Regions from separate parts of the Erythrobacter sp. NFXS35 genome, predicted to be linked through region 1. Evidence: predicted binding sites of a transcription regulator. Region 1 holds the regulator's gene; each other region holds the start of a gene.
What was found. The regulator LexA, encoded in region 1, represses DNA repair genes until DNA is damaged. The targets are predictions, from matches to a motif close to GTTCCNCNCTTGTTCT.
Positions count from the first base shown of each region.

Region 2: a site for LexA is predicted at 3,153-3,168, ahead of J3454_RS08195 (ribonucleoside-diphosphate reductase subunit alpha). Genes of this name have one in related genera too.
Region 3: a site for LexA is predicted at 6,768-6,783, ahead of J3454_RS02665 (recA-like protein). Genes of this name have one in related genera too.

Region 1 covers NZ_JAGDEB010000001.1:328,506-338,082, forward strand. The annotation lists gene J3454_RS01630 (hypothetical protein) at 1-123, shown strand, start outside; gene J3454_RS01635 (sensor histidine kinase) at 124-1,545, shown strand; gene J3454_RS01640 (hypothetical protein) at 1,555-1,752, opposite strand; gene J3454_RS01645 (citrate synthase) at 1,774-3,060, opposite strand; gene gltX (glutamate--tRNA ligase) at 3,116-4,552, opposite strand; gene J3454_RS01655 (ComEC/Rec2 family competence protein) at 4,618-6,873, shown strand; gene lexA (transcriptional repressor LexA) at 6,897-7,580, opposite strand; gene J3454_RS01665 (molybdopterin molybdotransferase MoeA) at 7,771-8,952, opposite strand; gene moaC (cyclic pyranopterin monophosphate synthase MoaC) at 8,949-9,458, opposite strand.
Region 2 covers NZ_JAGDEB010000002.1:153,183-162,759, forward strand. The annotation lists gene J3454_RS08185 (PAS domain-containing sensor histidine kinase) at 13-1,545, opposite strand; gene J3454_RS08190 (response regulator transcription factor) at 1,639-2,286, opposite strand; gene J3454_RS08195 (ribonucleoside-diphosphate reductase subunit alpha) at 3,313-5,289, shown strand; gene J3454_RS08200 (PilZ domain-containing protein) at 5,300-5,647, shown strand; gene J3454_RS08205 (hypothetical protein) at 5,690-5,875, shown strand; gene J3454_RS08210 (ribonucleotide-diphosphate reductase subunit beta) at 5,978-7,024, shown strand; gene J3454_RS08215 (ATP-binding protein) at 7,030-8,733, shown strand; gene J3454_RS08220 (thermonuclease family protein) at 8,751-9,341, opposite strand; gene J3454_RS08225 (hypothetical protein) at 9,558-9,577, shown strand, end outside.
Region 3 covers NZ_JAGDEB010000001.1:533,866-543,442, forward strand. The annotation lists gene J3454_RS02640 (error-prone DNA polymerase) at 1-1,260, opposite strand, end outside; gene J3454_RS02645 (UdgX family uracil-DNA binding protein) at 1,262-2,722, opposite strand; gene J3454_RS02650 (putative DNA modification/repair radical SAM protein) at 2,722-3,960, opposite strand; gene J3454_RS02655 (PilZ domain-containing protein) at 4,059-4,391, opposite strand; gene J3454_RS02660 (Y-family DNA polymerase) at 4,447-6,060, opposite strand; gene J3454_RS02665 (recA-like protein) at 5,960-6,730, opposite strand; gene J3454_RS02670 (sodium-dependent transporter) at 6,833-8,236, opposite strand; gene panB (3-methyl-2-oxobutanoate hydroxymethyltransferase) at 8,375-9,247, shown strand; gene J3454_RS02680 (DUF475 domain-containing protein) at 9,280-9,577, shown strand, end outside.

The DNA.
Region 1 (9,577 bases):
CTTGGGCCAGACGCGATCGAGCGGCAGTTTCTGCTGGTCGATCCGGCGGCCCGGATGCCAAGCGACCTCGCCGCGATCTCGTCCGATCGGGCGCGCATCCTGCTGGACGCGGCAGCGGGCTGAGTGACCAGCGTGGATCACCGCGATAGCCTGCTGGGCGCCCACGGTTTGACCGATGCGCGCGATTGTCTGATCAGCGCCGATGAGCCGCTGGCCGATTTGCAGGCGCGCTGCGGCGGGCGGGTGCCAGGGCCACTGGCAATCCCTGAACTGCGCGAGCTGGTGCGTCAGACCCGTGAGATGGGCCTGAAGCTGGCGAGAGCATTCACCGCCTTCGACGGCGAAGCCCTGGTGACCGGTTTTGCGCGGATACATCCCGCCAGCAAAGCCGCAGGCGGCGGCTGCGAAGTGCTGGTTGAGAATTGGCAGCGCAGCATGCAACCGACGCCGGATGGCCGCGAATTCGCGGAGCGCCTTGACGCGATTGACCGCGCCACCGCCGAAGTCAGCGCCCGGCTTGACGCGCGCCAGCGCGTGCAGGTGCTCAGTGCGCTGGCAACCGATGCGCTCGAACTGCAGGCCGTCAGCTTGACTACGCCGGGCCGGGTATGGAGCGAGCTGGTCGAATTGAAGGGCATCGCGCATCAACAACCGTTGCATTGGCGGCTGCTAGATGGTGCGGCTTGCCGCTTTGACGGGTCGCAACGGCAGTGGCGGGCACGGCTGATCCCACTCGGCCCTGACCTGCAGACGCCGACCGGGTTCGAACTGCTGCTGATCGCCGAAGAGCCGCTGTCGCCGGCACAGCTCGCGGAGGAAAGCGGCGAGGGCGGTGAGGCCACGCCGACGCGGCTGATCGGCAGCGCGCTCGCCCCAGTGCTGCGTCAGCCGGTGGCGCGGATCATCGCCAATGCCGAGACTATTCGCGCGCGGCTCGCCGGGCCATTGCGGGAAGAATACAGCGAATATGCCGGCACGATCGCCGGCGCAGGGCAGCACCTTGCAGCGATGCTGGACGATCTGGCCGACCTCGAAGTGGTCGAAACTCCCGGATTTTCCACCGTGCGCGAGAGCGTCGACCTTGCCGATGCGGCGAGCCGGGCTGCGGGTATTCTCGGGATGCGTGCCCGTAATAGCGACATTAGCCTGATGGTATCGGGCGATCGCGGCGCGGCGGTGGCGACCGCGGAGTTTCGCCGGGTGCTGCAGATCCTCATCAACCTGATCGGCAATGCGATTGCCTATTCGCCGGGCGGGAGCACGGTTACGATTACCGCACACGCTTCGGATTCCGCAACCGGCGGGGGCGGCACGGTGACCGTGAGCGTTGCGGATGAAGGGCCGGGGGTCACGCCCGAACAGGCGGAGCGCATCTTCGACAAGTTCGAACGGCTTGGGCGGGACAATAATGGCGGCAGGGACAACGGATCGGGGCTTGGCCTTTACATCTCGCACCGCCTGGCAGCGGCAATGGACGGCTGCCTGACGGTCGAACGCGCGGACAGCGGCGGGGCGCTGTTCAGGCTGGAGCTGCCTGCTGCCTGAGGCAGATAATCAGTGGCGCCGGTGCGGGACTCTGCTCGCGCCCCACAAGATCCCACCGCCGACAAGCGCGGTCAGCGCGCCGTAAAACACCCATTCACGCTGCGCGAGCATGAAACTGCCCGCAGGCCAGTCCAGCAGGCCCAGACCCTGCAAGGCCCAAAGGGCGCCGAATGCGATCAGCAAGCCGCCGAACGCCTTCAGCGCCATTCGGAACATTGCTGCCGCGCCTCAGCGCTTGTCGAGAGGGATGTAATCGCGCTGCGTCGGGCCGGTGTAAAGCTGGCGCGGACGGCCGATCTTCTGGCCGGGATCGGAAATCATCTCGTTCCACTGTGCCACCCAGCCGACGGTGCGCGCCAGCGCAAACAGCGCGGTGAACATCGTGGTCGGGAAGCCAATCGCCGACAGGATGATGCCCGAATAGAAATCAACGTTCGGGAACAGCTTCTTCTCGATGAAATAGGGATCGTTGAGCGCCAGTTCTTCCAGCCGCAGCGCGGTTTCGAACAGCGGATCATCGACTTTCAGCGCATCGAACACCTCGCGCACAGTCTTCTGCATCACCGTGGCGCGCGGATCGTAGTTTTTGTAAACGCGATGGCCGAAGCCCATCAGGCGGAACGGATCGTTCTTGTCCTTCGCGCGCTCAATATAGTGCGGGATGCGGTCAGGCGTACCGATTTCCTTGAGCATGTTGAGCGCAGCTTCGTTGGCGCCGCCATGCGCAGGGCCCCACAGGCAGGCGATGCCCGCAGCGATACAGGCGAACGGGTTAGCGCCCGACGAACCGGCCAGACGCACGGTCGAGGTCGAAGCGTTCTGTTCGTGGTCGGCGTGGAGGATGAAGATCCGGTCCATCGCCTTTTCGACCGCCGGGACCACCTCGTATTCCTCGGCCGGAACGCCGAAGGTCATCTTCAGGAAGTTGCCCGTGTAGGACAGCTTGTTGTCCGGATAGATGAAGGGCTGGCCGATGGCGTACTTGTAAGCCATCGCCGCGATCGTCGGCATTTTGGCGATCAGGCGGTGCGAGCTGATCTTCCGGTGTTCGGGATCGGAAATGTCGGTGCTGTCGTGATAGAACGCCGACAGCGCGCCGACCACACCGCACATGATCGCCATCGGGTGCGCGTCGCGGCGGAAACCCCGGTAGAACGTCATCAGCTGTTCGTGCAGCATAGTGTGACGGGTGATGGTGTAGTTGAAGTCGTCCATCTCCGCCTTGCTTGGCAGTTCGCCGTTGAGCAGCAGATAGCTGACTTCCATGAAGCTGGAATCCTCGGCCAGCTGGCCGATCGGATAGCCGCGGTGCAGCAGTACGCCTTCGTCACCGTCGATATAGGTCAGCGCACTTTCGCAAGATGCGGTCGAGGTGAAGTCGGGGTCGAAGGTGAAGGCACCCGTCTGCGCATAAAGCTTGCGGATGTCGATCACATCGGGGCCGGTGCTGCCCTCGAGCACGGAATAATCGAAGCTCTTCCCGCCGAGTTCGAGTTTCGCCAGCTTGTCTGCCAAGGTCTGTCTCCTGTCCAAATTCTTTGCTCGTTTCCCGCTCTTTACGCCGCCTGCCCTAAGCAGCCTGGGCGTCGAGCCGGGCGAGAGCTTCTTCCCGTCCCAGAAGGACCAGAACATCGAAAATACCGGGTGAGGTCGTCGTCCCGGTCAGCGCAGCGCGCATCGGCTGCGCCAGCTTGCCAAGGCCCAATCCCAGTTCCTCCGCAAGCGATTTCGTAGTGGCTTCGAGTGCCTCGCTTGTCCAGTCGTTTTCGCCCCGCAAACGCTCGCAAATTTTGCGCAAGCTGGTGCGCGCATCGGCATCGAGCAGTTGGGAGGCTTTTTCGGTCAATTCCAGCGGCCGCTTGGCGAACAGGAATGCCGATCCTTCAACGACTTCGTTGAGGTTCTTTGCGCGCACTTTGATCACCGGCATGGCCGTTTCGAGCAGCGCTGCGTCGGCATCTTCGCCGATCCGCGCTGCCACCAGCGCGGCCAGTCGCGCATCATCGGCTTCGCGCAGGTAGTGCCCGTTCAGATTGTCGAGTTTCTTGATGTCGAACCGCGAAGGGCTCTTGCCGACGCCATCCAGATCGAACAGCTCGACCGCCTCGTCGCGGGTGATCTCCTCGCGGTCGCCGTGGCCCCAGCCCAGACGAAGCAGGTAATTGAACAGGGCTTCGGGCAGGATACCAAATTCGTCGCGATACGCCTCCACCCCCAATGCGCCGTGGCGCTTGGATAGCTTGGCCCCGTCGGAGCCGTGGATCAGCGGGATGTGGGCATAAACCGGATCGGGCCAGCCGCCCTCGATCGCATGCATCGCGCGGATGATCGGCAGTTGGCGGAAGGCGTTGTTCAGGTGATCGTCGCCGCGGATCACGTGAGTGACGCCCATGTCATGATCGTCGACCACCACCGCCAGCATGTAGGTCGGCGTGCCGTCAGCACGCAGGATGATGTAGTCGTCGATTTCCTCGTTCCGCACCGTCACTGCGCCCTGCACCCTGTCATGGATGGTGGTCTCGCCCTCGTTCGCGGTCTTCAGCCGGACGGTGAATGGCGTGCCTGCAGGCGCTTGACCCGGGTCGCGGTCGCGCCAGCGTCCGTCATAGCGCAGTGGTTGTTTGTTGGCGCGCTGTTCGGCGCGCATCGCTTCGAGTTCTTCGGAGGTGGCAAAGCATTTATAGGCATGGCCCGCCTCGAGCAATTGCAGCGCCACTTCGGCATGACGCTCGGCACGGTCGGACTGGAACAGCGGCGGCGCGTCATAATCCAGACCGAGCCAGTCGAGCCCATCGATGATCGCGTCGATCGCTTCCTGCGTCGAACGCTTGGCGTCGGTATCTTCGATCCGCAGCAGCGTGCGTCCGCCGTGATGGCGCGCATAAAGCCAGTTGAACAGCGCCGTGCGCGCGCCGCCGATATGCAGGAAGCCGGTGGGCGACGGCGCGAAGCGGGTCACAACCTGCGTTGCCGACGTATCCGCTGGGCTGCTGCTTTCGCTTGCCATTGCCTGTCACTTCCTGTTCACTTTGAGCGGCTTGGCATGGGCCTTGCCGGTCAGGGGGCGAGCCGATGCGCGATGCGCCAATCATTCCGATGGGGGACGATCCCGGCAGCCAGCCTGCCGCTCGCGTCGCGTCGGCGCGGCCTTGGCAAAGCGGCGCGGGATTGTCCAGCGTGGTAGCACGGACGCTCGCCCAACTGGCGCGCAGCATCGCCGATCATGCCGAACGGTTTCTCGCCACTGCCGGCTTCGACCGCGCACCGTGGCTGGCGGTGCTGTTCATGGGCGGGATCATGGCCTGGTTCGCCTTGCCGGGGCAAGATTACTGGCTGGCGGCAATGGCAGCGGCGGGCGGGCTGGCTGCGACGGTATCAATCCTTTGGCCCGATACGAAGGGCGCTTTCGATGAGCGGGTGAACCTGCGAAGCGCGCTGATTGCCGGGGGACTGGTGTTCGCGCTGGGCATTGCAGTTATCTGGGCGCGTTCCGAAATTGTCGGGGCCGAGGCGATCGAGAGGCCCGGCGTTGCGCTGCTTCAGGGTCATGTGCTGGAGCGCGAGGATCAGCCCGCCGATGGCCGGATTCGCCTGACATTGGCGGTGCGCGATGCCGCAAGCCTGCAAGCCTATAAGGTGCGGATCAATGTACCGTTTGACGCGCTTGCCGGGCAATCCGCCGGTCCTGCGCTGGCCGAGGGCGCGGTGGTCCGGCTGCGGGCGCGACTGATGCCGCCTGCGAGCCCAATGTTGCCGGGTGCCTATAATTTTGCCCGCGCGGCGTGGTTCAAGGGCTTGGCGGCCACCGGGAGCGCGATTGGCCCGGTCGAACTTGTCCGCCCCGCAACGCAGCAGGGTGGACTTGCCGATATACAACGAGCGCTATCCGCCCATGTGCGAACGCGGGTCGAAGGATCGGCAGGCACGATCGCCGCCGCCTTTGCCAGCGGCGACCGCGGCAGCATCGCGCGTGCAGACGAGGAGGCGATGCGCGATTCGGGCCTGACCCATCTGCTTTCGATCAGCGGCCTGCATGTCAGCGCCGTGATTGCCGCTGCCTACCTTGCAGTGTTGAAGCTGCTCGCGTTGTCGCCCGCACTGGCTTTGCGCGTGCGGCTGCCTGTCGTGGCAGCAGCGGGCGGGGCATTGGCGGGGATCGGCTACACCTTGTTGACCGGCGCCGAGGTGCCGACGGTGCGCAGCTGCGTTGCCGCCATGCTGGTGCTGATCGCGTTGGTGCTGGGCCGCGACGCATTATCGGTCAGGATGGTGGCGGTGGCGGCAGGGTTCGTCCTGCTGCTCTGGCCGGAGAGCGCTATCGGACCAAGTTTCCAGATGAGCTTTAGTGCGGTGCTTGCGATCATCGCCTTGTCGACGAGCACGCCGGTGCGCGCCTTTCTTGCCGCGCGCGAGGAGCCATGGTGGGCGCGGATTGGGAGGCGGGTGGTGATGCTGTTCGTCACGGGCATGGTGATCGAACTGGCGCTGATGCCGGTGGTTTTGTTCCACTTCCACCGCGCGGGGCTTTACGGAGCGCTCGCCAATGTTATCGCCATTCCGCTTGTTACGTTCATTGCGATGCCGCTGATCGCATTGGGGCTGCTGTTCGATCTGGTGGGGGCAGGTGGGCCATTCTGGTGGCTGGTGCAGTATTCTCTCGACCTGCTGCTGGGAATTGCCCACTTCACCGCGAGCCAGCCGGGTGCGGTCAAGCTGATGCCGCAGATCGGCGGAACGGCTATCGCGCTGTTTGCGGGCGGAGGGCTTTGGCTGGCGCTATGGACAGGACGGGCGCGTGTCCTGGGCCTCTTACCGATTGCCGCCGCGAGCGTTCTGACGATCCTGACTCCAGTCCCAGATATACTGGTTTCGAGTGACGGGCGGCAGGTCGGTATCACCATTTCCGGGGCTGAAGGGGATCGGCGGTTGCTTTCCCTCCGTGACAGCCGTTCCAATTATGCACGCGACAATCTGATCGAACTCGCGGGGGTAAAGGGCAATCCGGTTCCGCTTGCCGAATGGCCGGATGCGCGGTGTTCGGATGCGTTCTGCACACTGGTGATCAAACGTGGCGGCCGTGACTGGGCGATATTGATGGCGAGAAGCCGCGCCCGGGTGGAGGAGCGCGCGCTCGCCAGCGCCTGCACCCGCGCCGACATCGTCATCGCCGAACGATACCTGCCGCGTTCCTGTCGCCCGCGCTGGCTCAAGGCCGACAGACGGCTGCTCTCAGAAACCGGCGGGCTATCGATCAACCTGGATCGCCAGACGTTCGACACCGTGGCCGAGCGCGAAGGGCAGCATGGCTGGTGGCGCGGTGGCGGCTAGAAACACGCCCCCGCGCCCACCTGTCAGTGATAGCGGCGCAGCAGCCCGGCAAGCTTGCCCTGCACCTGCACTTCGTCAGGCCGATAGACTTGTGCTTCGTAAGCGGCGTTGGCCGGATCGAGCCGCACCTGCCCGCCGTCCTTTCGCAGATATTTGAGCGTTGCTTCCTCGCCGCGCACCAGCGCCACCACGATCTCGCCGTCGCGGGCGGTATCGGTGCGGCGTACCAGCGCATAGTCGCCGTCGAAAATGCCGGCTTCGATCATGGAGTCTCCGGACACTTCGAGCGCGTAATGCTCACCCGGACCGAGCAGCGCTGCGGGGACAGGCAATGTATTCTGACCTTCGAGCGCTTCGATCGGAGCCCCTGCCGCAATGCGGCCATGGAGCGGCAGTTCGATCACGTCATTGGCCGGTTCTGGCGCAGCGGTGCGGGCAGCGGGCGGCGTCATCGCAATCACATTATCGGCTGCGCTCCGCACCGGGGTCGAATCCTCTGGCTGCCGGATGACTTCGAGCGCGCGCGCCCGGTTGGGCAACCGACGAAGAAAGCCGCGTTCTTCCAGCGCCGAAATCAGGCGATGAACGCCCGATTTGCTCTTAAGGTCGAGCGCCTCCTTCATTTCCTCGAAACTCGGCGAGATGCCGGTTTCCTCCAGCCGCTGCTGGATGAAGCGGATCAGTTCGTGCTGCTTGGCGGTCAGCATTGATCAAAACTCCCATACTTGCATCCAAACCCCGCCACAGCGACGGTAGATGCGGTTCTGCGTGCGTGCGTCACGCGGCACCCAAATATCCAAGGTGCACTTTTCGTTCGGCGATATAGTGAACGAACAAAGAACAATTAGGCAACCGCCATGGGAGTGTCAAGCGCCATGCGCCGCAGAATCCCGCAATTCAGCCATTCCGGAGGTAGAGCACCGGAACCGGATCGCCAGGGGCAGCCGCCGGAGCGCCTGCGGGCCGATCGATCAGGCAATCGGCGGCGGCCAGCGTCGCCAGCGCGCTCGAATCCTGCGCCCCGGCATGGGACACACTGCCGTCTTCGCTAACCGCCCGCAGGAACTCGCGCCGCTTGCCGGCAGCGGGCAACATCGCGCCAGCGCGCATCGTCACCGACCGCGGCAGGGGTGAAGGATCGCCCAGCGCCGCCCGCACCAGCGGCAGGGCGAACAGGAACGCCGTGACGAAGCTCGACACCGGATTGCCCGGCAGGCCGAGGATCACTTGCGCACCGCGCCGCGCCACCAGCAGCGGCTTGCCGGGTTTGATCGCGACCTTCCAGAACGCGGTTTCGGCCCCCCAAGCGGCGAGTGCGGGCTTTATCAGGTCGTGATCGCCCACCGATGCGCCGCCCGATGTGATGAGGATGTCCGCTTCCTCCGCCGCCGCCAGCGCCCCGGCGAGGGCGGTCATGTCGTCACCGATCGGTCCGAGCCGCTGCACATCGCAGCCCCAAGGCGCGATCATCGCGGCGATCATCGCGCCGTTGCTGGCGGGGATTTGATGGGGCAGGCAATTGGCGGGATCGCTCGCAAGTTCATCCCCGCTATCGAGCACCGCAATTCGGACCCGACGTCTGGCCGCAGCCATGCCATGCCCGCCAGCAAGTAACAGTGCCATCCGCGCCGGGGTGATGCACGTGCCGCGCGCAAGCAGCAGGTCGCCGGTCGCAAAGTCGAAGCCGCGTTTGCGGATATCGCGTCCGGGCGGCGGCATGTCACTGGCGCGGATGGCGCCGTCTCGAACCTCGGCATCCTCCTGCAGCAGCACCCGGTCGGCCCCCTCGGGCAGCATCGCGCCGGTCGAGATACGGACGCACTGCCCAGCGGCCAGTGTCTTTGAAAACGGCGCACCTGCACGGCTTTCGCCGATCAGTCGCCACGGTCCTTCACCGGGTGCGAGTGCATAACCATCCATCGCCGACAGATCGGCAGCGGGCTGGGTGCGCGCGGCGCGGATATCTTCGGCACAATAGCGGCCGAGCATCGCTTCAACAGCAACTCGCTCGACCGGCAGGACCGGCGCCAGCGCCAGCAGCTGCCTCTGCGCTTCCTCCAGACCGAGCAGATCGCTCAAGCTGCGCTCACGTCCGGCGCGTTCCAGTCACCCGACTTGCCGCCGGTCTTTGCAATCAGGCGTACATCGCCGATCACCATGCCCTTGTCGATCGCCTTGGCCATGTCGTAGATCGTCAGCAATGCGACGCTGACAGCGACCATCGCTTCCATCTCCACGCCCGTGCGGCCGGTGAGCGAGGCAGTAGCGGTCGCGCGGATCGCGCACGAACCGTGGGTATCCTCGTAAGCGAAATCGATGCTGACCGCTTCGAGGCCGAGCGGGTGACACAGCGGGATCAGATCGCCGGTGCGCTTGCCCGCCATGATCCCGGCGATGCGCGCGGTGCCCAGAACATCGCCCTTGGGCGCATTGCCTGCGCGGATCGCGGATAGGGCCTCTGCCGACATGGTGACAAGCCCCGATGCGACTGCGCGGCGCCGCGTCGCCGGTTTGCCGCCGACATCGACGATGCGCGCTGCGCCGTCATCACCGAGATGCGTGAGTCGGGAGCGGTCTTCGTTCATCCTGATACCCGCAAGGCTTTCCGAACGCGCCTGTAGGAGACACATGAGACACTGTCCAAGGAACGAAAATCCGCCCCTTCGGCATCAGGGACGCGGACGGCAGGCGGAAACGTTCTTGG
Region 2 (9,577 bases), on a different contig from region 1:
CGGCGGCGCGCTCTAGCGCGGCGGCGCGGCGGCGGGCCACGGCAGCCAGAACCGGAACTCCGATCCCTCCGGCCCGCTGTGTTCAAGCCAGATCCGGCCGCCATAGAGCTCCACGATGGTACGGCAGATCGACAGCCCGATCCCCATGCCTTCGCGCTTAAGGCTTTCGGTCCATGAAAACATCGTCGCCTTCGCTTCCGGGGTCACGCCGGGGCCGGTATCGGCGATGCAGACGGTGATGCCGCGATCATCCGCGCTCGCGGCGATGGTGGCGAGCGCGGGATCGGCTTCCGCCATCGCCTCGCAGGCATTCTGGAGCAGGTTGATCAGCACCTGCTGGATCTTGATCCGGTCGGCGATCATGATCGTGTCGCCCGGGACCCGGTTGTCGAACCCGATGGCGGTGCGGCACGACGACCCCACCAGCCGCATACATTCCGCAACCGCTTCCCGCAGGTTGAAGGGCTCGCGCAGAGGCTTGCGGTGCCTGGTCAGCTGGCGCAGGTGATCGAGAATCCCGGAGGCCCGCCGGGTCGCCTCGCCGATGCCGTCGAGCGCCGTCTTGAGTCGTTCGACATCGGGCGCCCGCTCGCCTTCCGTGCGGGCGCCCGCAAGGTAGTTGGTGATCGCGGTCAGCGGCTGGTTGAGTTCGTGCGCCAGTGTCGCCGCCATCGTCCCCATCGCATTCACGCGTGAGGCATGGATCATCTTCATTTCCAACGCGGCAAGGGTCCGGTTAACTTTGTGCAGGTCGGTGACGTCCTGCCCTTCGCAGAACAGGCCGCAGATTGCTCCGCTTCCGTCACGCAGCGGCTGGTACAGGACGTCGATCCAGCGCCGCTCAAGACAATTCGTCGCCGGATCGCGGACGCTGATCGGCAAGTCCGACCCGCAAAAGGGGGCGCCGGTGCGGTACACCTCGTCGAGCAGGTCGAGAACGCCCTGCTCCGCCATCTCGGGCAGCGCTTCAGCGACTGTCCTGCCGATCAGGTGATCGCGCCTCACGAACGCCCGATATGCGGCGTTGGTGTATTCGAAGCGATGATCCGCCCCCTTGGCAATCGCGATGAAGCCGGGAGCCTTGTCGTAGTTCGCAGGACTTATGCCGCCGCGCTCGTCTGGCCAAGCGTCCGCAGCCGCCGGATCGACGATGTTGATGCAATGGCCGACGACCCGATCGCCTTTGTCGCGGACGGGGGACAGGAAGACGATCCCCGGAGTCGCCGCGCCGTCGGCCCGCACAATCCGCATCCGCCACGATCCGCTGCGTCCATCCGCCAGCGCATCCCGGAACCCGGCCAAACCCGCAGCCTCCGCGTACTCGGCAAGCACCGCCACCACCGGACGGTTGAGCACGGCGTCGCACGCCGCGCCCGTCATCGCCGCAAAGGCATCATTGACGAACACGATCGGATCACCTTCGGCCAGACTATTCGTGCCGACCGTCGCTAAAGGAGAGCCCTTCGCGGCCTGTGCCAGTGCGCCCGACCATGCTTGAGCGTGCGTGATATCGTCCTGCTGACTGTGGGCGGCGTGTTTGGCCATCGTCGAATGTCCGATTGTCCGGATCGCTTTAACCGGCCTTAGCGTCGGGGGATTATAACTACCGGCTGGCAGATTCGATGTTGATATACTGGATCAATTTTTGCTGCCGGCCGGCGAATCTTGCCGCAACTTCTCGCTGTCGAGCTGCATTTCGGCGGTGAAACCGGCCCTGTTCGCCAGCTTCACGACTTCCGCCACGCTTTTGACATTCAACTTGGCCAGCGCATTGCCGCGGTGCATTTCCACTGTTCTCACACTCAACCCCAGCCGGTGCGCGACTTCCTTGTTGGGAACGCCCTCCATCAGGATCGCCATCGTCTCACGCTCGCGCGCGGTAAGTCGTTCGATGCTGTAACGCGCCTGTTCACGGGCGGAGAGCAGGTGATGCATCTGGTCGAGCATTTCGAACGCTTGCGCAATCGCCTGATCGATCGCTTCGGGGGTGAACGGCTTTTCGAGAAAGTCGATTGCACCCAGTTTCATTGCGCGCACGGCAAGAGCGACATCTCCATGCCCGGTCAGGATAACCACCGGCCACGACACGCCCTGTTGCTTGAGGATCGCGAGCAGTTGCAGGCCGTCAATGCCCTCCATGCGGACGTCCAGCAGGAGGGGCGAGGGGGTGAGAAACGGAAGCTGGTCGAGAAAATCCTCCGCCGACGCGAAGGGCCACGCCTGAATGCCCGATGCAGCCAGCATGAAATGCAGCGAGGTACGGACGCCGCTGTCGTCGTCGATCACGTATATTCTGCGGCTGGCGCCGGTCTGGGCTGTGGCCGCGTCCGGATTCGCTGTATGATTGTCTATCATCGGCATTGGCAGGTCCGCTTTCCTTCGGGGGTTCGGTATCTTCGACGCACCCGTCTCGGTGGGTGGAGCGCTCGGATGAAGATCGGTTGCACCGGCTCGGGTCGGCCGGTTCGCTGTGGCACAGCCTCGCTACAGGGTTGCCGATTCGCGTACGGCTGCTCGGCTGCTCGCTCGGCAAGAATAGCAATCACGCCGGAGCGTCGAGCCGATACGGACCATAGGCCGGCCAGCAACCTGTGGGAACTACGGTGGCGGGGCCGTGCGACGGGGAGGTGCGGTGGGGCCGAACGCCCGGCGCCAACGACAGGCGCGCGCAGGATGGCAGTTTCGCGCGATGCATTACCAGCATTCGACTATCAGCGAGCCATCATTCGCCGCCGACTGCGTGGCCTACCACGCAACATTCGCATTGTGCGTCTGCGCAAAAGATTCACCGATTGATTCACATGATTCAATCACCAAATTTTTCTTCACAGATTCAATTTGGGGGTTGCGGGGTACGCGACTCAAGCTTGATCCACGCGTCGCGGGTCTCCGGATGCCGCGAACGGGCCGTTCGTGGTAACTTAAGCATTAATCGCCCGTTGACGTGGAATCGCGCCTGATTCACTATGTAGTGGTTCGGCTGAAGACGGACCCCCAAGAATTGGTGACTCGCTGTTATAGCCCGTAAGGGTGACAGGGGGCGGATTCGCTGCAGAATCGGGGGGACGCCGCAAGCCGGGAAGCGAAAGTCAGGCCCGCCTGTGGAGCCCTCCGGGGACATCCTGTTGGCGGATCTGTGGATCGTCATGTATAGAACAGAATTAGAACACAGGCCTTGCGCCGTGGGATGATTCGGCGGCACGATTGGGGCAAGTGATGGAATTCAAGATGAACGACGGCGGGGCCAATGCGGAGGCCAATGCGGAGGCCAATTCTGGGGCCAATGCGGGGGTGGCCGATTTGCTGAACGAAATGGATGCGGGCGGCGCTCTGGCGGCGACCCCGGTGAAGGATGAAAAGGCCATGACCATGAACAAGGCCGATAGCGGATCGGAAGAACTGATCGCCGTCAAGGCGGGCGAAGCGCTGGCTGGCGCGATGGTCGAAGCGGCCAAGGAAGCCGCGGGCACCGACAGCAAGAAGGTCAATGATCGCCGCTTCGTCGTCACCACCACGCCCGAACGCGATGCCAACCTGACCGAATTCGGCAAGGAAACCCTGACCGATCGCTATCTGTTGCCGGGCGAAAATTATCAGGATCTGTTCGCCCGCGTGGCGGATGCCTATGCCGATGATCAGGCCCACGCCCAGCGCCTCTATGATTACATCTCCAAGCTGTGGTTCATGCCCGCCACCCCGGTGCTGTCGAATGGCGGCACCCACCGCGGCCTGCCGATCAGCTGCTATCTCAATTCGGTGTCCGACAGCCTCGAAGGGATCGTCGGCACCTGGAACGAAAACGTCTGGCTCGCCAGCAAGGGCGGCGGGATCGGGACCTATTGGGGCAATGTCCGCGGCATTGGTGAACCGGTTGGCCTGAACGGCAAGACTAGCGGGATCATTCCCTTCGTCCGCGTGATGGACAGCCTGACGCTGGCGATCAGCCAGGGTTCGCTGCGGCGCGGTTCGGCGGCGTGCTATCTCGATGTCAGCCACCCGGAAATCGAGGAATTCCTCGAAATCCGCAAGCCCAGCGGCGATTTCAACCGCAAGGCGTTGAACCTGCACCACGGCGTGCTGCTGACCGACGAATTCATGGAAGCGGTGCGTGCGGGCGACAAGTTCGACCTCAAATCGCCCAAGACCGGTGAAGTGCGCGCCACGGTGGATGCGCGCTCGCTGTTCCAGAAGCTGGTCGAAACCCGGCTGGCGACGGGCGAGCCCTATATCGTGTTCTCCGATACGGTGAACCGCATGATGCCCAAGCATCACCGCGATCTGGGCCTCAAGGTTTCGACCTCGAACCTGTGCAGCGAAATCACCTTGCCGACCGGGATCGACCACCTCGGCAATGATCGCACCGCAGTATGCTGCCTGTCCTCGCTCAACCTCGAAAAGTGGGACGAGTGGAACGGGGACAAGCAGTTCATAGAGGACGTGATGCGCTTCCTCGACAACGTGCTGCAGGACTATATCGACCGCGCGCCGGACGAAATGGCGCGGGCCAAGTATTCGGCCAGCCGTGAACGTTCGGTCGGCCTCGGCGTGATGGGTTTCCACTCCTATCTGCAGATGAAGGGCGTGGGCTTCGAAAGCGCTATGGCCAAGGCGCTGAACCTCAAGATGTTCAAGCAGATCCACGCCAAGGCTTGCGAAGCATCGATGCTGCTGGCGCAGGAACGCGGCCCCTGCCCCGACGCGGCCGACATGGGCGCGATGGAGCGGTTCAGCTGCAAGATGGCGATCGCGCCGACCGCGTCGATCAGCATCATCTGCGGCGGCACCTCGGCCTGTATCGAGCCGATCCCGGCCAATATCTACACCCACAAGACGCTGTCGGGCAGCTTCATCGTCAAGAACCCCTATCTCGAAAAGGTGCTCGACAAGAAGTCCAAGAATTCGAACAACGTCTGGAACTCGATCCTCGAACGCGGCGGGTCGGTGCAGCACCTCGATTTCCTCACGGTGGAGGAAAAGGCGACCTTCAAGACCAGCTTCGAGATCGACCAGCGCTGGCTGCTCGAATTCGCGGCCGACCGCACGCCCTATATCGATCAGGCGCAGTCGCTGAACCTGTTCATCCCGGCCGATGTCGACAAGTGGGACCTGATGATGCTGCACTTCCAGGCGTGGGAGAAGGGTATCAAGTCGCTCTATTACCTCCGTTCCAAGTCGGTGCAGCGCGCCGGTTTCGTCGGCGGGGTGGAAGCGGACAACACCTCCGCGCTCGCCAAGATCGAGCTGTCGGCGGGCGAGACCGATTACGAGGAATGCCTGAGCTGCCAGTGAGGCCATAGAGATGCGCGCCCGCAACTCCGTTCGCATTCCCACTGCGGCCACCGGTTCGTGCCGGACGTCGCGCGGGATGCAGTGGGATCTCGAACTGGCCGACCTGTCCGAGGGCGGGTGCCGGATCGAGGATTCCCGCGGGCGGCTGCGGCTCGGCGAGTTCGTGCGCCTCTACATTGCGGGCACCGGTCCGCACATGGCCGAGGTCGCATGGCGGCAGGGTTCGCGGGTCGGGATCGAATTCGCCCGTCCGCTTCCGCGCCGGGTGTTCACCCTGCTCGCCGCTGCCGACTGGCACGGTGCGCAGGCCGCGTTTGAAGAAGACAACAGCAGCCTTCCGGTGCGGCGGTTCATATGATCATGGCCCGCACGGCCACAGGGACGACGAGGAGACGAAGTGATGAATTTGCCGTTCGGGATGGCGATTTTCGGCCTCTTGGTGTGCGCCGTGTTCGCGTTCAATTCGGTCCGCGAATTGCGGCGCGACAAGCCCGGCCATGCGCGCAACGCGGCGATGATCCACATTGCGATGGTATCGATGCTCGCGCCGTTCTGCCTCTATGTCCTGATCGCCTGGGCACCCTGACAAGTTAGCGGGCGGGGGCGCGTGAATCCGGGCCGCCGCTCGCACCGTATTTGAAAACGCCTATCTTGGCCCTGTAAGACATTAATCGAAGGAATCCGCCTCATGTCGCTGCTCGAAGCCCGCTCCACCTACAAGCCGTTCCAGTACCCCTGGGCCTATGATTTCTGGAAGCGCCAGCAGCAGATCCACTGGATGCCCGAAGAGGTGCCCCTAGGCGAGGATTGCCGCGACTGGGCGCAGAAGATCACCGAGCACGAGCGCAACCTTCTCACCCAGATCTTCCGTTTCTTCACCCAGGCCGATGTCGAGGTGCAGAACTGCTATCACGAAAACTACGGCCGGGTGTTCAAGCCGACCGAGGTCAAGATGATGCTCGCCGCGTTCTCCAACATGGAGACGGTGCACATCGCGGCCTATTCGCACCTGCTCGACACCATCGGGATGCCCGAAAGCGAATATTCCGCCTTCCTCGAATATGAGGAAATGAAGGACAAGCACGATTTCCTCAACCAGTTCGGCGTCGACACCGACGAGGATATCGCCCGCACGCTCGCCGCGTTCGGCGGGTTTACCGAAGGGCTGCAGCTGTTCGCCAGCTTCGCCATGCTGATGAACTTCCCGCGCTTCAACAAGATGAAGGGCATGGGCCAGATCGTCAGCTGGTCGGTGCGCGATGAAAGCCTGCACTGCGAAGGCATCATCAAGCTGTTCCACACCTTCTGCGAGGAACGCCAGTGCCTCACCAAGGCGGTGAAGGAAGACCTGATCGACATCTGCCAGAAGACGGTGCGGCTGGAGGACAACTTCATCGACCTCGCCTTCGAAATGGGCCCGGTCAACGGCATGAGCGCCAAGGAGATCAAGCGCTACATCCGCTACATCGCCGATTGGCGGCTGAAGCAGCTGGGCCTGCAGGAAATCTACATGATCGAAGACCACCCCCTGCCGTGGCTTGCCCCGCTGCTGAACGGCGTCGAGCACGCCAACTTCTTCGAAACCCGCGCGACCGAATATTCGAAGGGCGCGACCACCGGCGACTGGAACACCGTGTGGTCCAGCTTCGACAAGCGCCAGAAGGCCAGGGCCGTGAACGAGGACAGCGTCGAGCTGCCCGAGGTCGGGCTGTTCGGGGCTGAGGCTGCGGAGTGAGTGGCATGGGCAAACAGCTACCGTTTCTCCAACCGGATCCAGAGCAAATACGCCACCAAGTTAGGGGTGTGCTGGATAGCTATAGCCACGATTGGGATCTGCTAGCTGAACTTGCCCAGAATGCTGTTGACGCGATTGCGAGACAGAAGCCAGTCAAAGGGCATATAACTATAGATGTTGATGCACCTAACCGCACGATATCGTTTTTGGACAACGGCGGGGGAATAGATCCTGACAATCTCCCCCGTCTATTGCGCCCATTTGGCTCCGACAAAATGCGAGATCCGACGCAGATCGGGCAAAAAGGCGTTGGTTTAACTTTTGCGATATTTAGCACTAGCTGGGTGGAGATTGAATCTCATCACCTCGATGGGTCTTGTCGCGCAACGGTAAATGGAGCGCGGAGTTGGATTGACCAAGAGAATGATCAGCCGCTGCTCATTGATCTAGAGGAGATCGAACCGGCGGAGAATGGCCTTCGTATTAGGCTCAAGTTAGCCGATCAAGAACATCCGCTGTGGGATCTGACGCATAAGCAGATTGAGTTCGTCCTCAGAACACGCACCGCCCTAGGAAACACTGCCAGTGTTTGGGAGGGTTCGCTAAACTGCGATTTTAAGCTTTCTCATACTGACAAGTCAGGAGATAACTGGTCAGCCGAACGCGAATGTGAATATATGCTGCCCACCGAATGTGTGCCTGACCATGGTCGAATCTCACTTGAGGAATTCGAGACATGGCTCGATGAAGGTGATCGAGGAGACACTGAGAAGCGCCGGAAGCTAAAAGATAAGATTCTTTTTACATCTGGTAAGAAAAATCAAGCTGGACGAACAATAAACTATTGGGCTTGCTTCGTCCCAAACAGAGCGTTCTGGAGAAGTATATCAGATCGCGCCGGTCTGATTGATGCAGTTGACGACGATGGCGTCGAAGGAGATGAGGCTTACTCGTTCGGCGGCGGCTTGGTTACCTCAACAAAAGGTATGCCAACTGGCATTTCTCTTGAATTAAAGCCGAGGGGCTCTGCTGGCTACGTACCAAACTTCTTTGTGCTAATAGAAGACCCGTCCCTAGGATTCGACATCGGCCGTAAGTCGATCCATGGACGACAGCAAGGAATGCTCCGGGACATTGCATATGAGCGATTCCGGGAATTCATCTCTATTGCATCCAAATACATTGGAGGCTCCGCTGCCGACGGCCCTTCTCCATACGATCGCGAAGAATTAATTGAGGAAATCAAGGGGCTTCCGGATTTGGACTCGCCGGCAAGCGCGTTTGTAAAACGCCCGAACGATCAAGAGGCGACGGTTGCTGCCATGTTTTTCGAGCAACTAGGGCAGGGCAAATTCGGTGGCTTCGAGCCGTACATAAGCGGCTATCGTGCCAAATACGATCTGTTTGGCCGCATCGGAAAGAAGTCCTTCTCAGTAGAGTTTAAATTTGGGCTACGGGGCCTGTTTAGAGACTTCACTGACGAGAGAAAGTTGTTCAGTGAAATCGACGTCGTTGTCTTGTGGGACTTAATGGAGAGCGACTGGAAGGAAGCGGCGAAGCGCGGCCTTTCGCTACAAGAAGTCAAAAGTGATGGGATAGTTGAGGCAGAGACGCGATTTCCGGTAGTCCACTATCAAATGTTTATTGATGGATCTAAGCCGATTGAGATTGTCTGCATGCGCCGGATCCTGAAACCAGAATCACACTAAGCTCCGCTCCCCCGCCCCTAACACCACGCCTTGCGCGGCCCACCCCATTCCTCCGCCAGCCCTTCGTCCACCAGCACCGCGCCGAGGCTTGTCCCGCCGCGCGTGACCCGTTGCAGGCTGCGGCCATAGCGGTCCTCGCTCGGGCCGAAGGTGTTCGGCTCCAGCGTGAACGGCCCGGCGTTGAGCAGCGCTTGCAGCCGCCGCGTCGCCTTGCGGCCAAGCGCGGCCTCGTTGGCGCAGCCCGGCTTCGATACCTCGGGCGTGTCGAGATCGGCGATCCGGATCTTGGTGCCGCGATACCAGATGGTGTCGCCATCGACCACGCAGGTCACCCGCACCGGGCCGGAACACAAGCCGAAGCGCGCCTGTTCGCGGTCGGTCGCAGATGCCGCCGGTACCGCGCCCGCAACCGCGCCCTCGGCCACTGGCCCGCCGCCGCCATAGGGCAGCAGCAGCACCGCGCTGAACGCGGCCAGCGGCAGCGCCACCAAGGCAATCGGAAACCAGCGCACGCCTTTGTCCGCCGCCGCGCTGCGCCCCCGGCGAAACGTCGGCGGAGGCGTGCGGCGCGATACGGGTGCCTTGCGAAATGGTATGATCCTGCCCATCGCGCCAGTCTGTAACGCCGGTGGTCAAAATCGCATTAAGGGCGATCCGCAAGGGACGCGGCGGCGTTCCTGATCGTGTTCTTGTGGCAGGCACGCCTGCCCCTTCTCGTCATGCAAGCGTCACAAAAACAGGGATTTTTCCGCACCCCGCGTAACCGTTTCTTCACCGCTCTCAGCCGACAATTGCCCCCGGACGATTACGGGAGGTTGCAGGTCATGTTCTTCGCAAAGGCACT
Region 3 (9,577 bases), 210 kb from region 1:
GCACAAAATCGGCGGATCGCACCCGCGCGCGAAGTCGACGATGTCCTTGATGGTGAGGAAGTAGCGCGCCAGATCAAGCTTGGCGATCAGCGCCAGTTCGCGTTCGAGCGTGGCCCGCACGGTTTCAGGCAGGCAGTCGGGATAGCGCCGCCCTGCCCCGGACCAGACTTCGGTTTCGAGGAATGCCTGCGGAGTCTGGCCGTCAGGATAGATTTCTTCCGGGTATTCATATCGCAATTCGTCTAGGCTGAAGCGGCAGCGGTCCGCCACCTCGCGTGCTGCGGCGATGGCATGGGGCCAACGCGCGAACAGACGCTGTATTTCGCCCGGAGACTTGAAATGCCGCTCGGCATTGGGGTGGAGCAGGTGGCCGGCTGCCGCCACAGTGGTCTTGTGCCGGATCGCGGTCATCACGTCCTGCAACGCACGGCGTTCGGGCGCATGATAATGCACATCGTTGGTGGCGAGGAGACCGAGACCGTGGATACAGGCCAGCGCGTCCAGCCTTTCAATCCGGGCAATGTCGTCGCCGCGGTAGAGGTAAGCGGCGGCGATGTGGCGCAAGTTCGGCAGCTGGCGGGTCAGGTGGGGCAAGATCTCGGGGAAGGTGGCGGTGAACTCAATAGGGCCAAAATGGGTGGTAATGGCACCCCCATCCTGCTTGCAGGAGGGGCTGGGGGTAGGCCCTTCGTCAGGCTCGCCACACTCGCTCCCACCCCTAACCCCTCCCGCAAGCGGGAGGGGAATTACATTGCTGGGCACTTTGATCGTGAACGCAGCATCCAGATCGTCGGGCGGCAGCAGGATCAGCTGCACGCCTTCGGAATGTGCGCCCAGCAGGGCAAGGTCGATCTCACACACCCCCTTGTCCTGCCATTCCCCGGCAAGCGTCTGCATCCGGCCCGCACTGATCAACCGGCACAGGCGGCCATAGGCGGCGCGGGTTTCGGGGTAGGCGAGGAACGCCAGCCCTTCGACCGTCTCAATCCGGCAACCGATCACCGGGCGCAGCTTGAGCGTCTTGGCCTCGGTATGTAGCCGCACCACCCCGGCCATCGAATTGACGTCCGCAATCCCGACCGCGTCGTAGCCGTGGCTGTGCGCGGTCAGCACCAGATCGACCGCATCTGATGCCCCGCGCAGAAAGCTGAAGCAGCTCGCCAGACCCAGCTCGACGAAGGGCGCACGCGGCGGGGCGGCGACCGCATCGGGATCAATCGCAAGCGTGCGCTTGTCGGGGGTCAGCGGGGCGTCGGGCATCTCAGCCTGCCAGCTCTTCCAGCCGCTCCTTCACCGCCGCAAGGTCGCTTGCGAACAGTGCGGCCTGTGTTTCGCGCGCCTCGCCATCCAGACGCAGCAGGTAGGATGGGTGCGCCGTCACCCACAGCTCGCCCCCATCTTCAAGCGCGAGCGGTGCCCCACGCGCCCTGGAGATGCTCACCGTCCGGCCCAGCAGCCCGCGCGCCGCGCTGGCACCGAGCGCCAGCACGAGGCGAGGTTTCACAATTTCGCGTTCGGCTTCCAGCCACCAGCGGCAGGTATCGATCTCCTTTGCGCCCGGCGACTGATGCAGCCGGCGCTTGCCCTTCCACACGAATTTGAAGTGCTTGACCGTGTTGGTGACATAGGCGGCGCTCCGATCAATGCCGGCGCGGACGAGATAGTCGTCGAGCAGCTGCCCGGCAGGCCCGACGAAGGGCCGTCCGGCGACATCCTCCTGATCGCCCGGCTGTTCGCCAACGATCATCAGCGCAGCGCCAATCGGCCCTTCTCCCATCACCGCGTGGTTATCGAGCTCGCCGATCGGGCAGTTGCGACAGGCGTGGATCGCCTTGTCCACACCTGCCAGCGTCGCGGGCTTTTCGCCCATATTCAGGCTGCCCGATGACACCATCTGCGCCTCCCTCGCCTGTGCCCCGGCGATCAGCTGCGGGATCAACTCCGCCTCGGGCAGGTTCTTCCAGTATTTCTTCGGCATCTCCGAAAGCATCGCGCCGACCTTGAGCCGCGCGGGATTGAAGATCGAAGCGTAGTAGGAGCGCCACAGATCTTCGACAGGATCACCTGCGGGCGCGTCGGAGCGCCGGGCGGGCGGGCCTTCGTGCATGGTCTTGCCGTCCCAATGCACGCTGCCGCGCGGGGTCAGGATCGACCAGCGCATATTGGCGAAACGGCGCATGAAGAATGCCGCCTCGGCGCGCAGGATATGGTGATCGGGTTCGAACCAGGCGACGAAGTGCGGCGTGCCATCCTCCTCGGCAACCTCGCGGAAGCGGACGAAGGCGTGCATCTTGTGCGCATCGCGCCGCACCGCCTTGGCCAGTTCCTCAATCCGGCGCACCTCGAGATCGGCCTTGTCTTCCATCAGCCGCGGATTGCGCTGAAGCCGCCACAGCACGCGATACAGCAGCCCGAATCGCGCCGGATCGGTGTGCAACGCGGCGCTGCGGGCCACCGTCAGGAAGCGCTGGCTGGCGCGCACCGGAGAGCCATCAGCAGGCGGCACCGGCAGGCGCATTTCGCTGCGCGATGGTCCATCGGACGCGAACAGATCGCCGGTGCCGCCCGGCTCGATCCACGAAACCCGGTCAGGCGGGACATCGCATTGGATCAACCCGCGCGCCCGTTCACGCCAGAACGCGAAATCGTCGGGCGCGGGCAGATGCACGGCGTAATGCGCGCCGAGGCTGACGTTCTGCCCCAAGCGTGTTTGGACGGTCATCAGAACAGCTCCAGCTGTTCCTGCTTCGGCGCGAGCAGACCGCGCAGGTCGGCGCGGTCGGTCAACAGCGTGGGCCGCCAGTCGAGCGTGCAGATGAAGGGCCGCACCTTGGCGATCGAGGCAGTCAGCCGCGCGACATCGTCCAATCGCAGCGTCCGGTGCCGCCGCGCCGCGAGTATCCGTCCGACCGCCTGCGTTCCCAGCCCCGGCACCCGCAGCAGTTGTTCTTTCGCAGCGCGGTTCACGTCGACCGGAAAGCTTGCGCGGAACTTCAGCGCCCAGGCGAGCTTGGGATCGATATCGAGCGGCAGATTGCCATCCGCCTCGGCCGCATCGGCGACCTCTCCCGGCGCAAAGCCATAAAACCGCATCAGCCAGTCCGACTGGTACAAGCGGTGTTCGCGCAGCAGTGGCGGGCGCTTCAGCGGGAGCACCGCAGAAGCATCGGGAATCGGCGAGAAGGCGCTGTAATAGACGCGTCTGAGGCCAAAACTGCCATACAGCCGGCTCGCCTTGCCGATGATCGCCGTGTCATTGGCATCATCCGCGCCGACGATCATTTGGGTCGACTGACCCGCAGGCGCAAACCTGGGCGCGTGGCGGAACCGCTTGCGTTCGTCCTTGGCCTCGATGATCCGCGCCCTGGTGCGCCCCATGGCGCCTTCGATCTGCGTTTCGTCCTTATCGGGTGCAAGCCGTGTGAGGCCTGCGCGGGTCGGCAGTTCGACATTGATCGAAACCCGGTCGGCATACAGCCCGGCCTCGTGGATGATCTCGGCATCGGCTTCGGGGATGGTCTTGAGGTGAATATAGCCGCGAAAATCGTGCTCTTCCCGCAGTATCCGCGCAACTTCGACCATCTGCTCCATCGTGTGATTGGCGCTCTTGACGATGCCGGAGGACAGGAACAGCCCCTCGATATAATTGCGGCGATAGAAGTTGAGCGTGAGATCCACCACCTCCTGCGGGGTGAACCGCGCACGCGCCACGTTCGAGCTTTTGCGATTGATGCAGTAGTGGCAATCGAAGATGCAGTGGTTGGTCAGCAGCAATTTGAGCAGCGAGATGCAGCGGCCATCGGGCGCATAGGCGTGGCAGATGCCCATCCCTTCGGTCGAGCCCACGCCTTTCCCGCCCAGCGAATTCTTTTTCGCCGTGCCGGATGACGCGCACGAAGCGTCATACTTCGCCGCGTCAGCAAGGATTTCGAGTTTCTGGCGGAGTGTTTGCTGAGTCATCGGAGGCTTGCGGGAACCATGGGGAACACCTTTCGTGTTCCTTATATGTTCCTACACACTCATTGCCAAATGCAAAGCTTGCAAGCGGCTATGACTGTTCAGGTCGATTGATCCTCTGGAGGAGCACTCTGCACAAATCCGATCTTTTCAAGCAGGAAGTCCAGCACCGCCGGGTGAATCGCGCCTTCAAAGGCCACTCCGGCCACCGGCCCATCCACCCATGCAACCGTACCGAGCGGCGCATTGATGCCGCCGACCTTCATGGTCACCCGGTCGCCGATGGCGGCGAAGCCGGGCTTGCCGCGAAGCTTGCAACCGCCTTCGGAAATGTCGATCAGATCCACGAACACCACGCGCGAACGCACACGGCTCTTCACCATCAGGCTGAGCGGACGGCGCTCCGAGGCGCGGCGGATCGTTTGCAGATTCATGTCGGCTTCAATTGCACAAATCGGTAAAGGAAATCTGAGCGCCGAGCTGCAAATTTCACGCGAACAGGCCTTGCAGGAACCATTCCGGCACGCCCCCGCGTCCATCGCCCGCCAGCCCCGAACGATAAATCCAGTAACGCCGCCCCGCCTCGTCCTCGATTCGGTAGTAATCGCGCAATCGCGTGGTCGAACGTTCGCGCCACCATTCGGGCGCGATGCGTTCCGGCCCCTCCACTCGCACCACTTCCCGCACCCCCCCGCGCCAGCGGAAGCGCTGCGGGAAACCATCGGGCGAGGCGTAAAGCACTGCAATCGGCTCTGCCCGGTCGAGCAGCTTCAAGGGGCGGGCATGGAAGGCAAGCAGCCCTTGCGTCGGGACGAGCTGATCGAGCGGGGCCTGCCAACCCTGCGCACGTTCGGGAATGTGGCTGGCGCGAGGCACCGGGCGCGAGACCGCTTTCGGCCCCAGTCGTACGCTCAGCCGGTCGATGCAGGCCGCGATTGATGTGCCATGCTGCTCGGCCGCCGCATCAAGATCCGCCTGCGACAGCGCCAGCGGCTCGCTCCAGCTGGCGCGTAGCTGCACTGTCTCGATCCCGAATCCCGCCTCGATGTCGTCGAGCCGCGCCGCGAACAACCGGATCATATGGCTTGCCTCGCGGGTGGCGGCGGCGAGTTCGATGCGGCGCCACAGCACCTCGCCATCGACCCGCCACAGCGCCAGTTCGAGCCGCCGCGCGCCCTCCCCCCGCGCCTCGAGCGCACGCACCATGTCCGCGGCAAGATCGCCCACCACCTTATCGAGCAAGGTGCGGTGACGCAGCGGCTCCATCAACCGGCGCTGCACCATCGGCTGCGGCCGGGCGAGCACCGGCAGCAGCGGCTCGGGCACCTTGCCCAGCAGCTGATCGAGCCGCAGCAGCGGATTGGCGGCGGGCGAACGGCGATTGCGGAACCGGCGGCGCAAGCCGTCGCGGGCGGCGGCCTCACCCGCTGGGTCATCCTCCGCACCGCTGACCCCGGCGAGTTCGCCCAGCCGCTTGATCCCCAACCGCCGCAGCACGGTCAGCACATCATCATCAAGCCGCAGCGCCGCCACCGGCAGATCGCCGAGCAGCCGCATCGGATCGTCTCCGGGCAGAAGGATGGCCCCCGGTGGCGCGAAACGGGCAAGCGCCCATGCCGCTCCGGCAGTGGGACCAAGCGCGGCGCGCACCGTCAGCCCGCGCTGCGCAAAGGCGGCGGCGACATCGGCCAGCAGCCGCGCCTCGCCCCCGAACAGATGCGCCGCGCCGGTGACATCCACCAGCACGCCATCGGGCGGATCGAGCGCGCTCCACGGCCCCCAGCGCTGCGCCCACAGGGCAAGCTTCTCCAGCGCGGTCAGATCGCCTGCCGGATCAGCCGGGACAGCGGCAAGTTGCGGACACAGCGCGCGCGCATCAGCCAGCAGCATCCCGGCCTGCGCACCGGCAGCAAGGCCTGCGTCATTGGCGGCGGAAATCCGGGGGCCGTGCGCGGTCTCGGTGATCAGCGCGGTCGGCACTGTGTCGGCAGCGGCACGATTGTCAGGCGCGTGCGCGAGCCGCCAGCGATCGACCGACAGTCGGACGAACCAGATCGCCAGAATCCGTCGCGGCGAAGGCTGGATCGGGGCGTAGTGTTCCATTTGCATCGTTCAATATCCATTCGCCCGGCGCATGGCTGCGCGCGCGAAACAGCTCTGCCCGCCACGTGGCATAGCCTGGCGCAGCCGGGTTCCAGCGGGGGTGCGGCGACGGGGCGGCACTCACCCGCCAACGCATACGGGCCGAGGACAGATCAGGCGCGGCATCCAGCCGCACCAGCCACAAGGAAACCCCATGGCGTTCGGCGGTCAGGCTCAAACGTCGCGACGCGGTGAAGGACAGCGCGCGCGGATTGCCAGCAATCTCGCCGATAACGCAGACCAGATCGCGGCATCTGAGCCCTTCTTCGAGTGCGAACAGCGCATCCTCTGGCGTAGCAGCGGCGACATGAATCAGACGGTGACGCAGATCGGGTGGCAGGCCTTGCACACAGGGCCGCCCGCCCAGCCGGATCGTCACGCGATCCTGCACCCACAGCACCTGGCGACGATCATCATCCTCGCCTGCCGCAGCAAGCGCATCGCGCGCCAAGGCAAGCGCCAGCCCTGCTCCGCTCGCCTCGCCGCCGGATGCAAAAATCTCGGAGTGCAGCGGCTGCTCTTCCAGACCCGGACGCCAGCGCGCATCAGGTCGCCGGGCGGCAAGCGCGCGCGGGATGCGGGAGCGGAGGAAGGGCGCAATCGCCCGCGATGAGGCAGTGACTTCAGGCATGGAACGACTCGCTACCGGACTCGGGTTAGTCCGTTTCGTTCCTATTATGTTCCATATCGGGCGTGCGATTGCAACGCCCGGATCGTAGCCACCCGGTTGAAATCAACCCATCAAGCCAAACACCATGATTGCCCCAAGCGCGAGCGGACAGGCAAAGCGCACAAGGAAACGCCAAAACAGGTGCAACCCGCCCGACAGGCCATTCTCGCTATCGACCAATCGCCGGTCTGCGATCCAGCCGATGAAGATCGACGTGAGCAGCGCCCCGATCGGCATCGTCAGTTTGCTGGTCAAGGCATCGAGCGCATCCAGCGTGCCGAGCCCTTCGAAAATCGGAATGAAGCCGAGTGGGTGGAAGCCCGACAGCGCTCCGGTCGAAAGCGCCGACAGCACGCCAAGTACTGCCGCGCCCAGCGTCACCAACCCCGCCGCAGCCCCGCGGCGCAGGCCGAAACGGTCGATCACCCAAGCGGTCGGCACCTCCATCAACGCCACCGAACTGGTCAGAGCGGCAAAGCCGACCATGACGAAGAACGCGAGCCCGATGAGCGAACCGAACGGGATTTCCTGAAACGCGTGCGGCAGGGTCTGGAACATCAGACCGAACCCGCCATTGGGTGCAAGCCCTGCAGCGAACACGATCGGGAAGATGCACAAGCCTGCGATCAGCGCCACCGCTGTATCGGCCCCGGCAATAATCGCCGAAGTCCCAGCCAGATTCACATCGCGCCCGACATAGGCACCATAGGTGACCATGCCAGCCACCCCGAGCGAGAGCGAGAAGAACGCCTGCCCCACCGCCGCCAGCATGATTTCAGGCGTCAGTTTCTCCGGCTCGAAACTGAACAGATAGGCAAAGGTCTGCTCCATCGCTCCGCCGAAAAGCCCGTAGATCGTGATCCCCAGCAGCAGCACGAAAAAGGTCGGCATGAGATAGACCGCCACCTTCTCGATCCCGCCTGAAACCCCGCGCGAAACGAACACCAGCGTGACGGCGAGAAACACAAGGTCGAGCAGGCTGGTGGCGGTGCCATTGCCTATCATCGCCGGGAACAGCGCATCGACTTCTTCATACGAAAGCCCGTCGAACGCCGGGCCCGTCACACCGGTTGCCACCAGATCGGCGACGAACGTGCCGATATAGTAAAGCACCCAACCGCCCAGGACACAGTAGAAGCTGAGCACCAGAAAGGCCGAGAACACGCCGAGCGAGGCGACCATCTCCCACGCCCTCGACGCCCCCGATTCCATCGCAAGCTTGCGATAGCTCTCCGGAGCCGCCGCCTGCCCGTGGCGGCCGATCAGCGTCTCGCACAGCAAGACCGGCAGACCGATCAGTACGATGCACAAGATATAGAACAGCACGAAGGCACCGCCGCCATTGGCACCGGCCTCGGCCGGAAAACGCACGAGATTGCCAAGCCCGACCGCAGAACCGATCGCCGCCAGAATGAATGCCGTGCGCGAAGACCAGCCGTCGCGTGCCGTACCCGAACTCGCTACCATGATCAAAAGCCCTCTCGCCGCATGTCCCGGACACGTCATCGACGTGTCAGCGCAATTGTCACCTCTGTGCAATGTTTCCGGGGCCGCGCCAAGGGGGAGGTTTTGCGTTCTGACCAAGCGGAGGCTAAAGGCGGCGTCATGTCCACGACTTTTCAGCTCGACACCAGCACCAGCCGGGCCACTCCCACCCCGCAGCCGATGCGGCGCCTCACCGTGCCGCGCATCAGGGCGCGCAAGGTGGACGGCGTCACCGCTGAACCGCTGGTGATGCTCACCGCCTACACCGCGCGCCAGGCGCAATTGCTCGATGCCCATTGCGACCTGCTGCTTGTGGGCGATTCGCTCGGCCAGGTGATCTACGGCCTGCCCTCGACCATTCCGGTCACGCTCGACATGATGGCGAACCACGGTGCGGCGGTGGTACGCGGTTCCTATCATTCGGTAGTGGTTGTCGACATGCCATTCGGCAGTTACGAAAGCTCGCCGCAGCAGGCCTTTGAAAGCGCCGCCTATCTGCTGAAGCAGACCGGAGCAGCGGCCGTGAAGCTGGAAGGCGGGGCGGCAATGGCACCGACGGTCGAATTCCTCAACAACCGCGGCATTCCGGTGATGGGCCATGTCGGCCTGACCCCGCAGGCGGTCAACGTGTTGGGTGGTTATGGGGCGCGCGGACGCTCCGATGCCGAGGCGGAGAAGATCGTGTCCGATGCGGTTGCGCTTGAGGAGGCGGGCGCTTTCGCGATCGTGATCGAAGGCGTGGTGGAACCCATCGCCATCACTGCGACCAAGGCGGTGTCCTGCCCCACCATCGGCATTGGCGCTTCGGCGCAGTGCGATGGGCAGGTGCTGGTGACAGATGATATGCTCGGCATGTTCGAACGCGTCCCGCGCTTCGTGAAGCGCTACGAGGACATTGCAGGCGTGATTGACCGCACCGTCGCGCGTTATGCCGAGGAAGTGCGCGCCCGCGCCTTCCCCGGCGAAGAACAGACATACCAGCCTAAAGACTGACTTTCCCCTCCCACGCAAGGCCCTCCACGAACATGCAGACCCTGCTGCGCTTTTACACGTTTTCCTTCGCTTTCACTGCTGTCTGCTTCGCTTTGGCGGGCTATTACGGGTGGGTCAGCACCGGCACAATTTCCGGCTTGCTCTCGATCCTTTGGATCGTGTTCGTGCTATCGATCCTCGAAGTTTCGCTGAGCTTCGACAATGCCGTGGTCAACGCCACGGTGCTGCGCGAGATGGATCCGGTGTGGCAGCAGCGCTTTCTAACCATCGGCATCCTTATCGCGGTGTTCGGGATGCGGATCGTGTTCCCGATTGCGATTGTCTCAATCG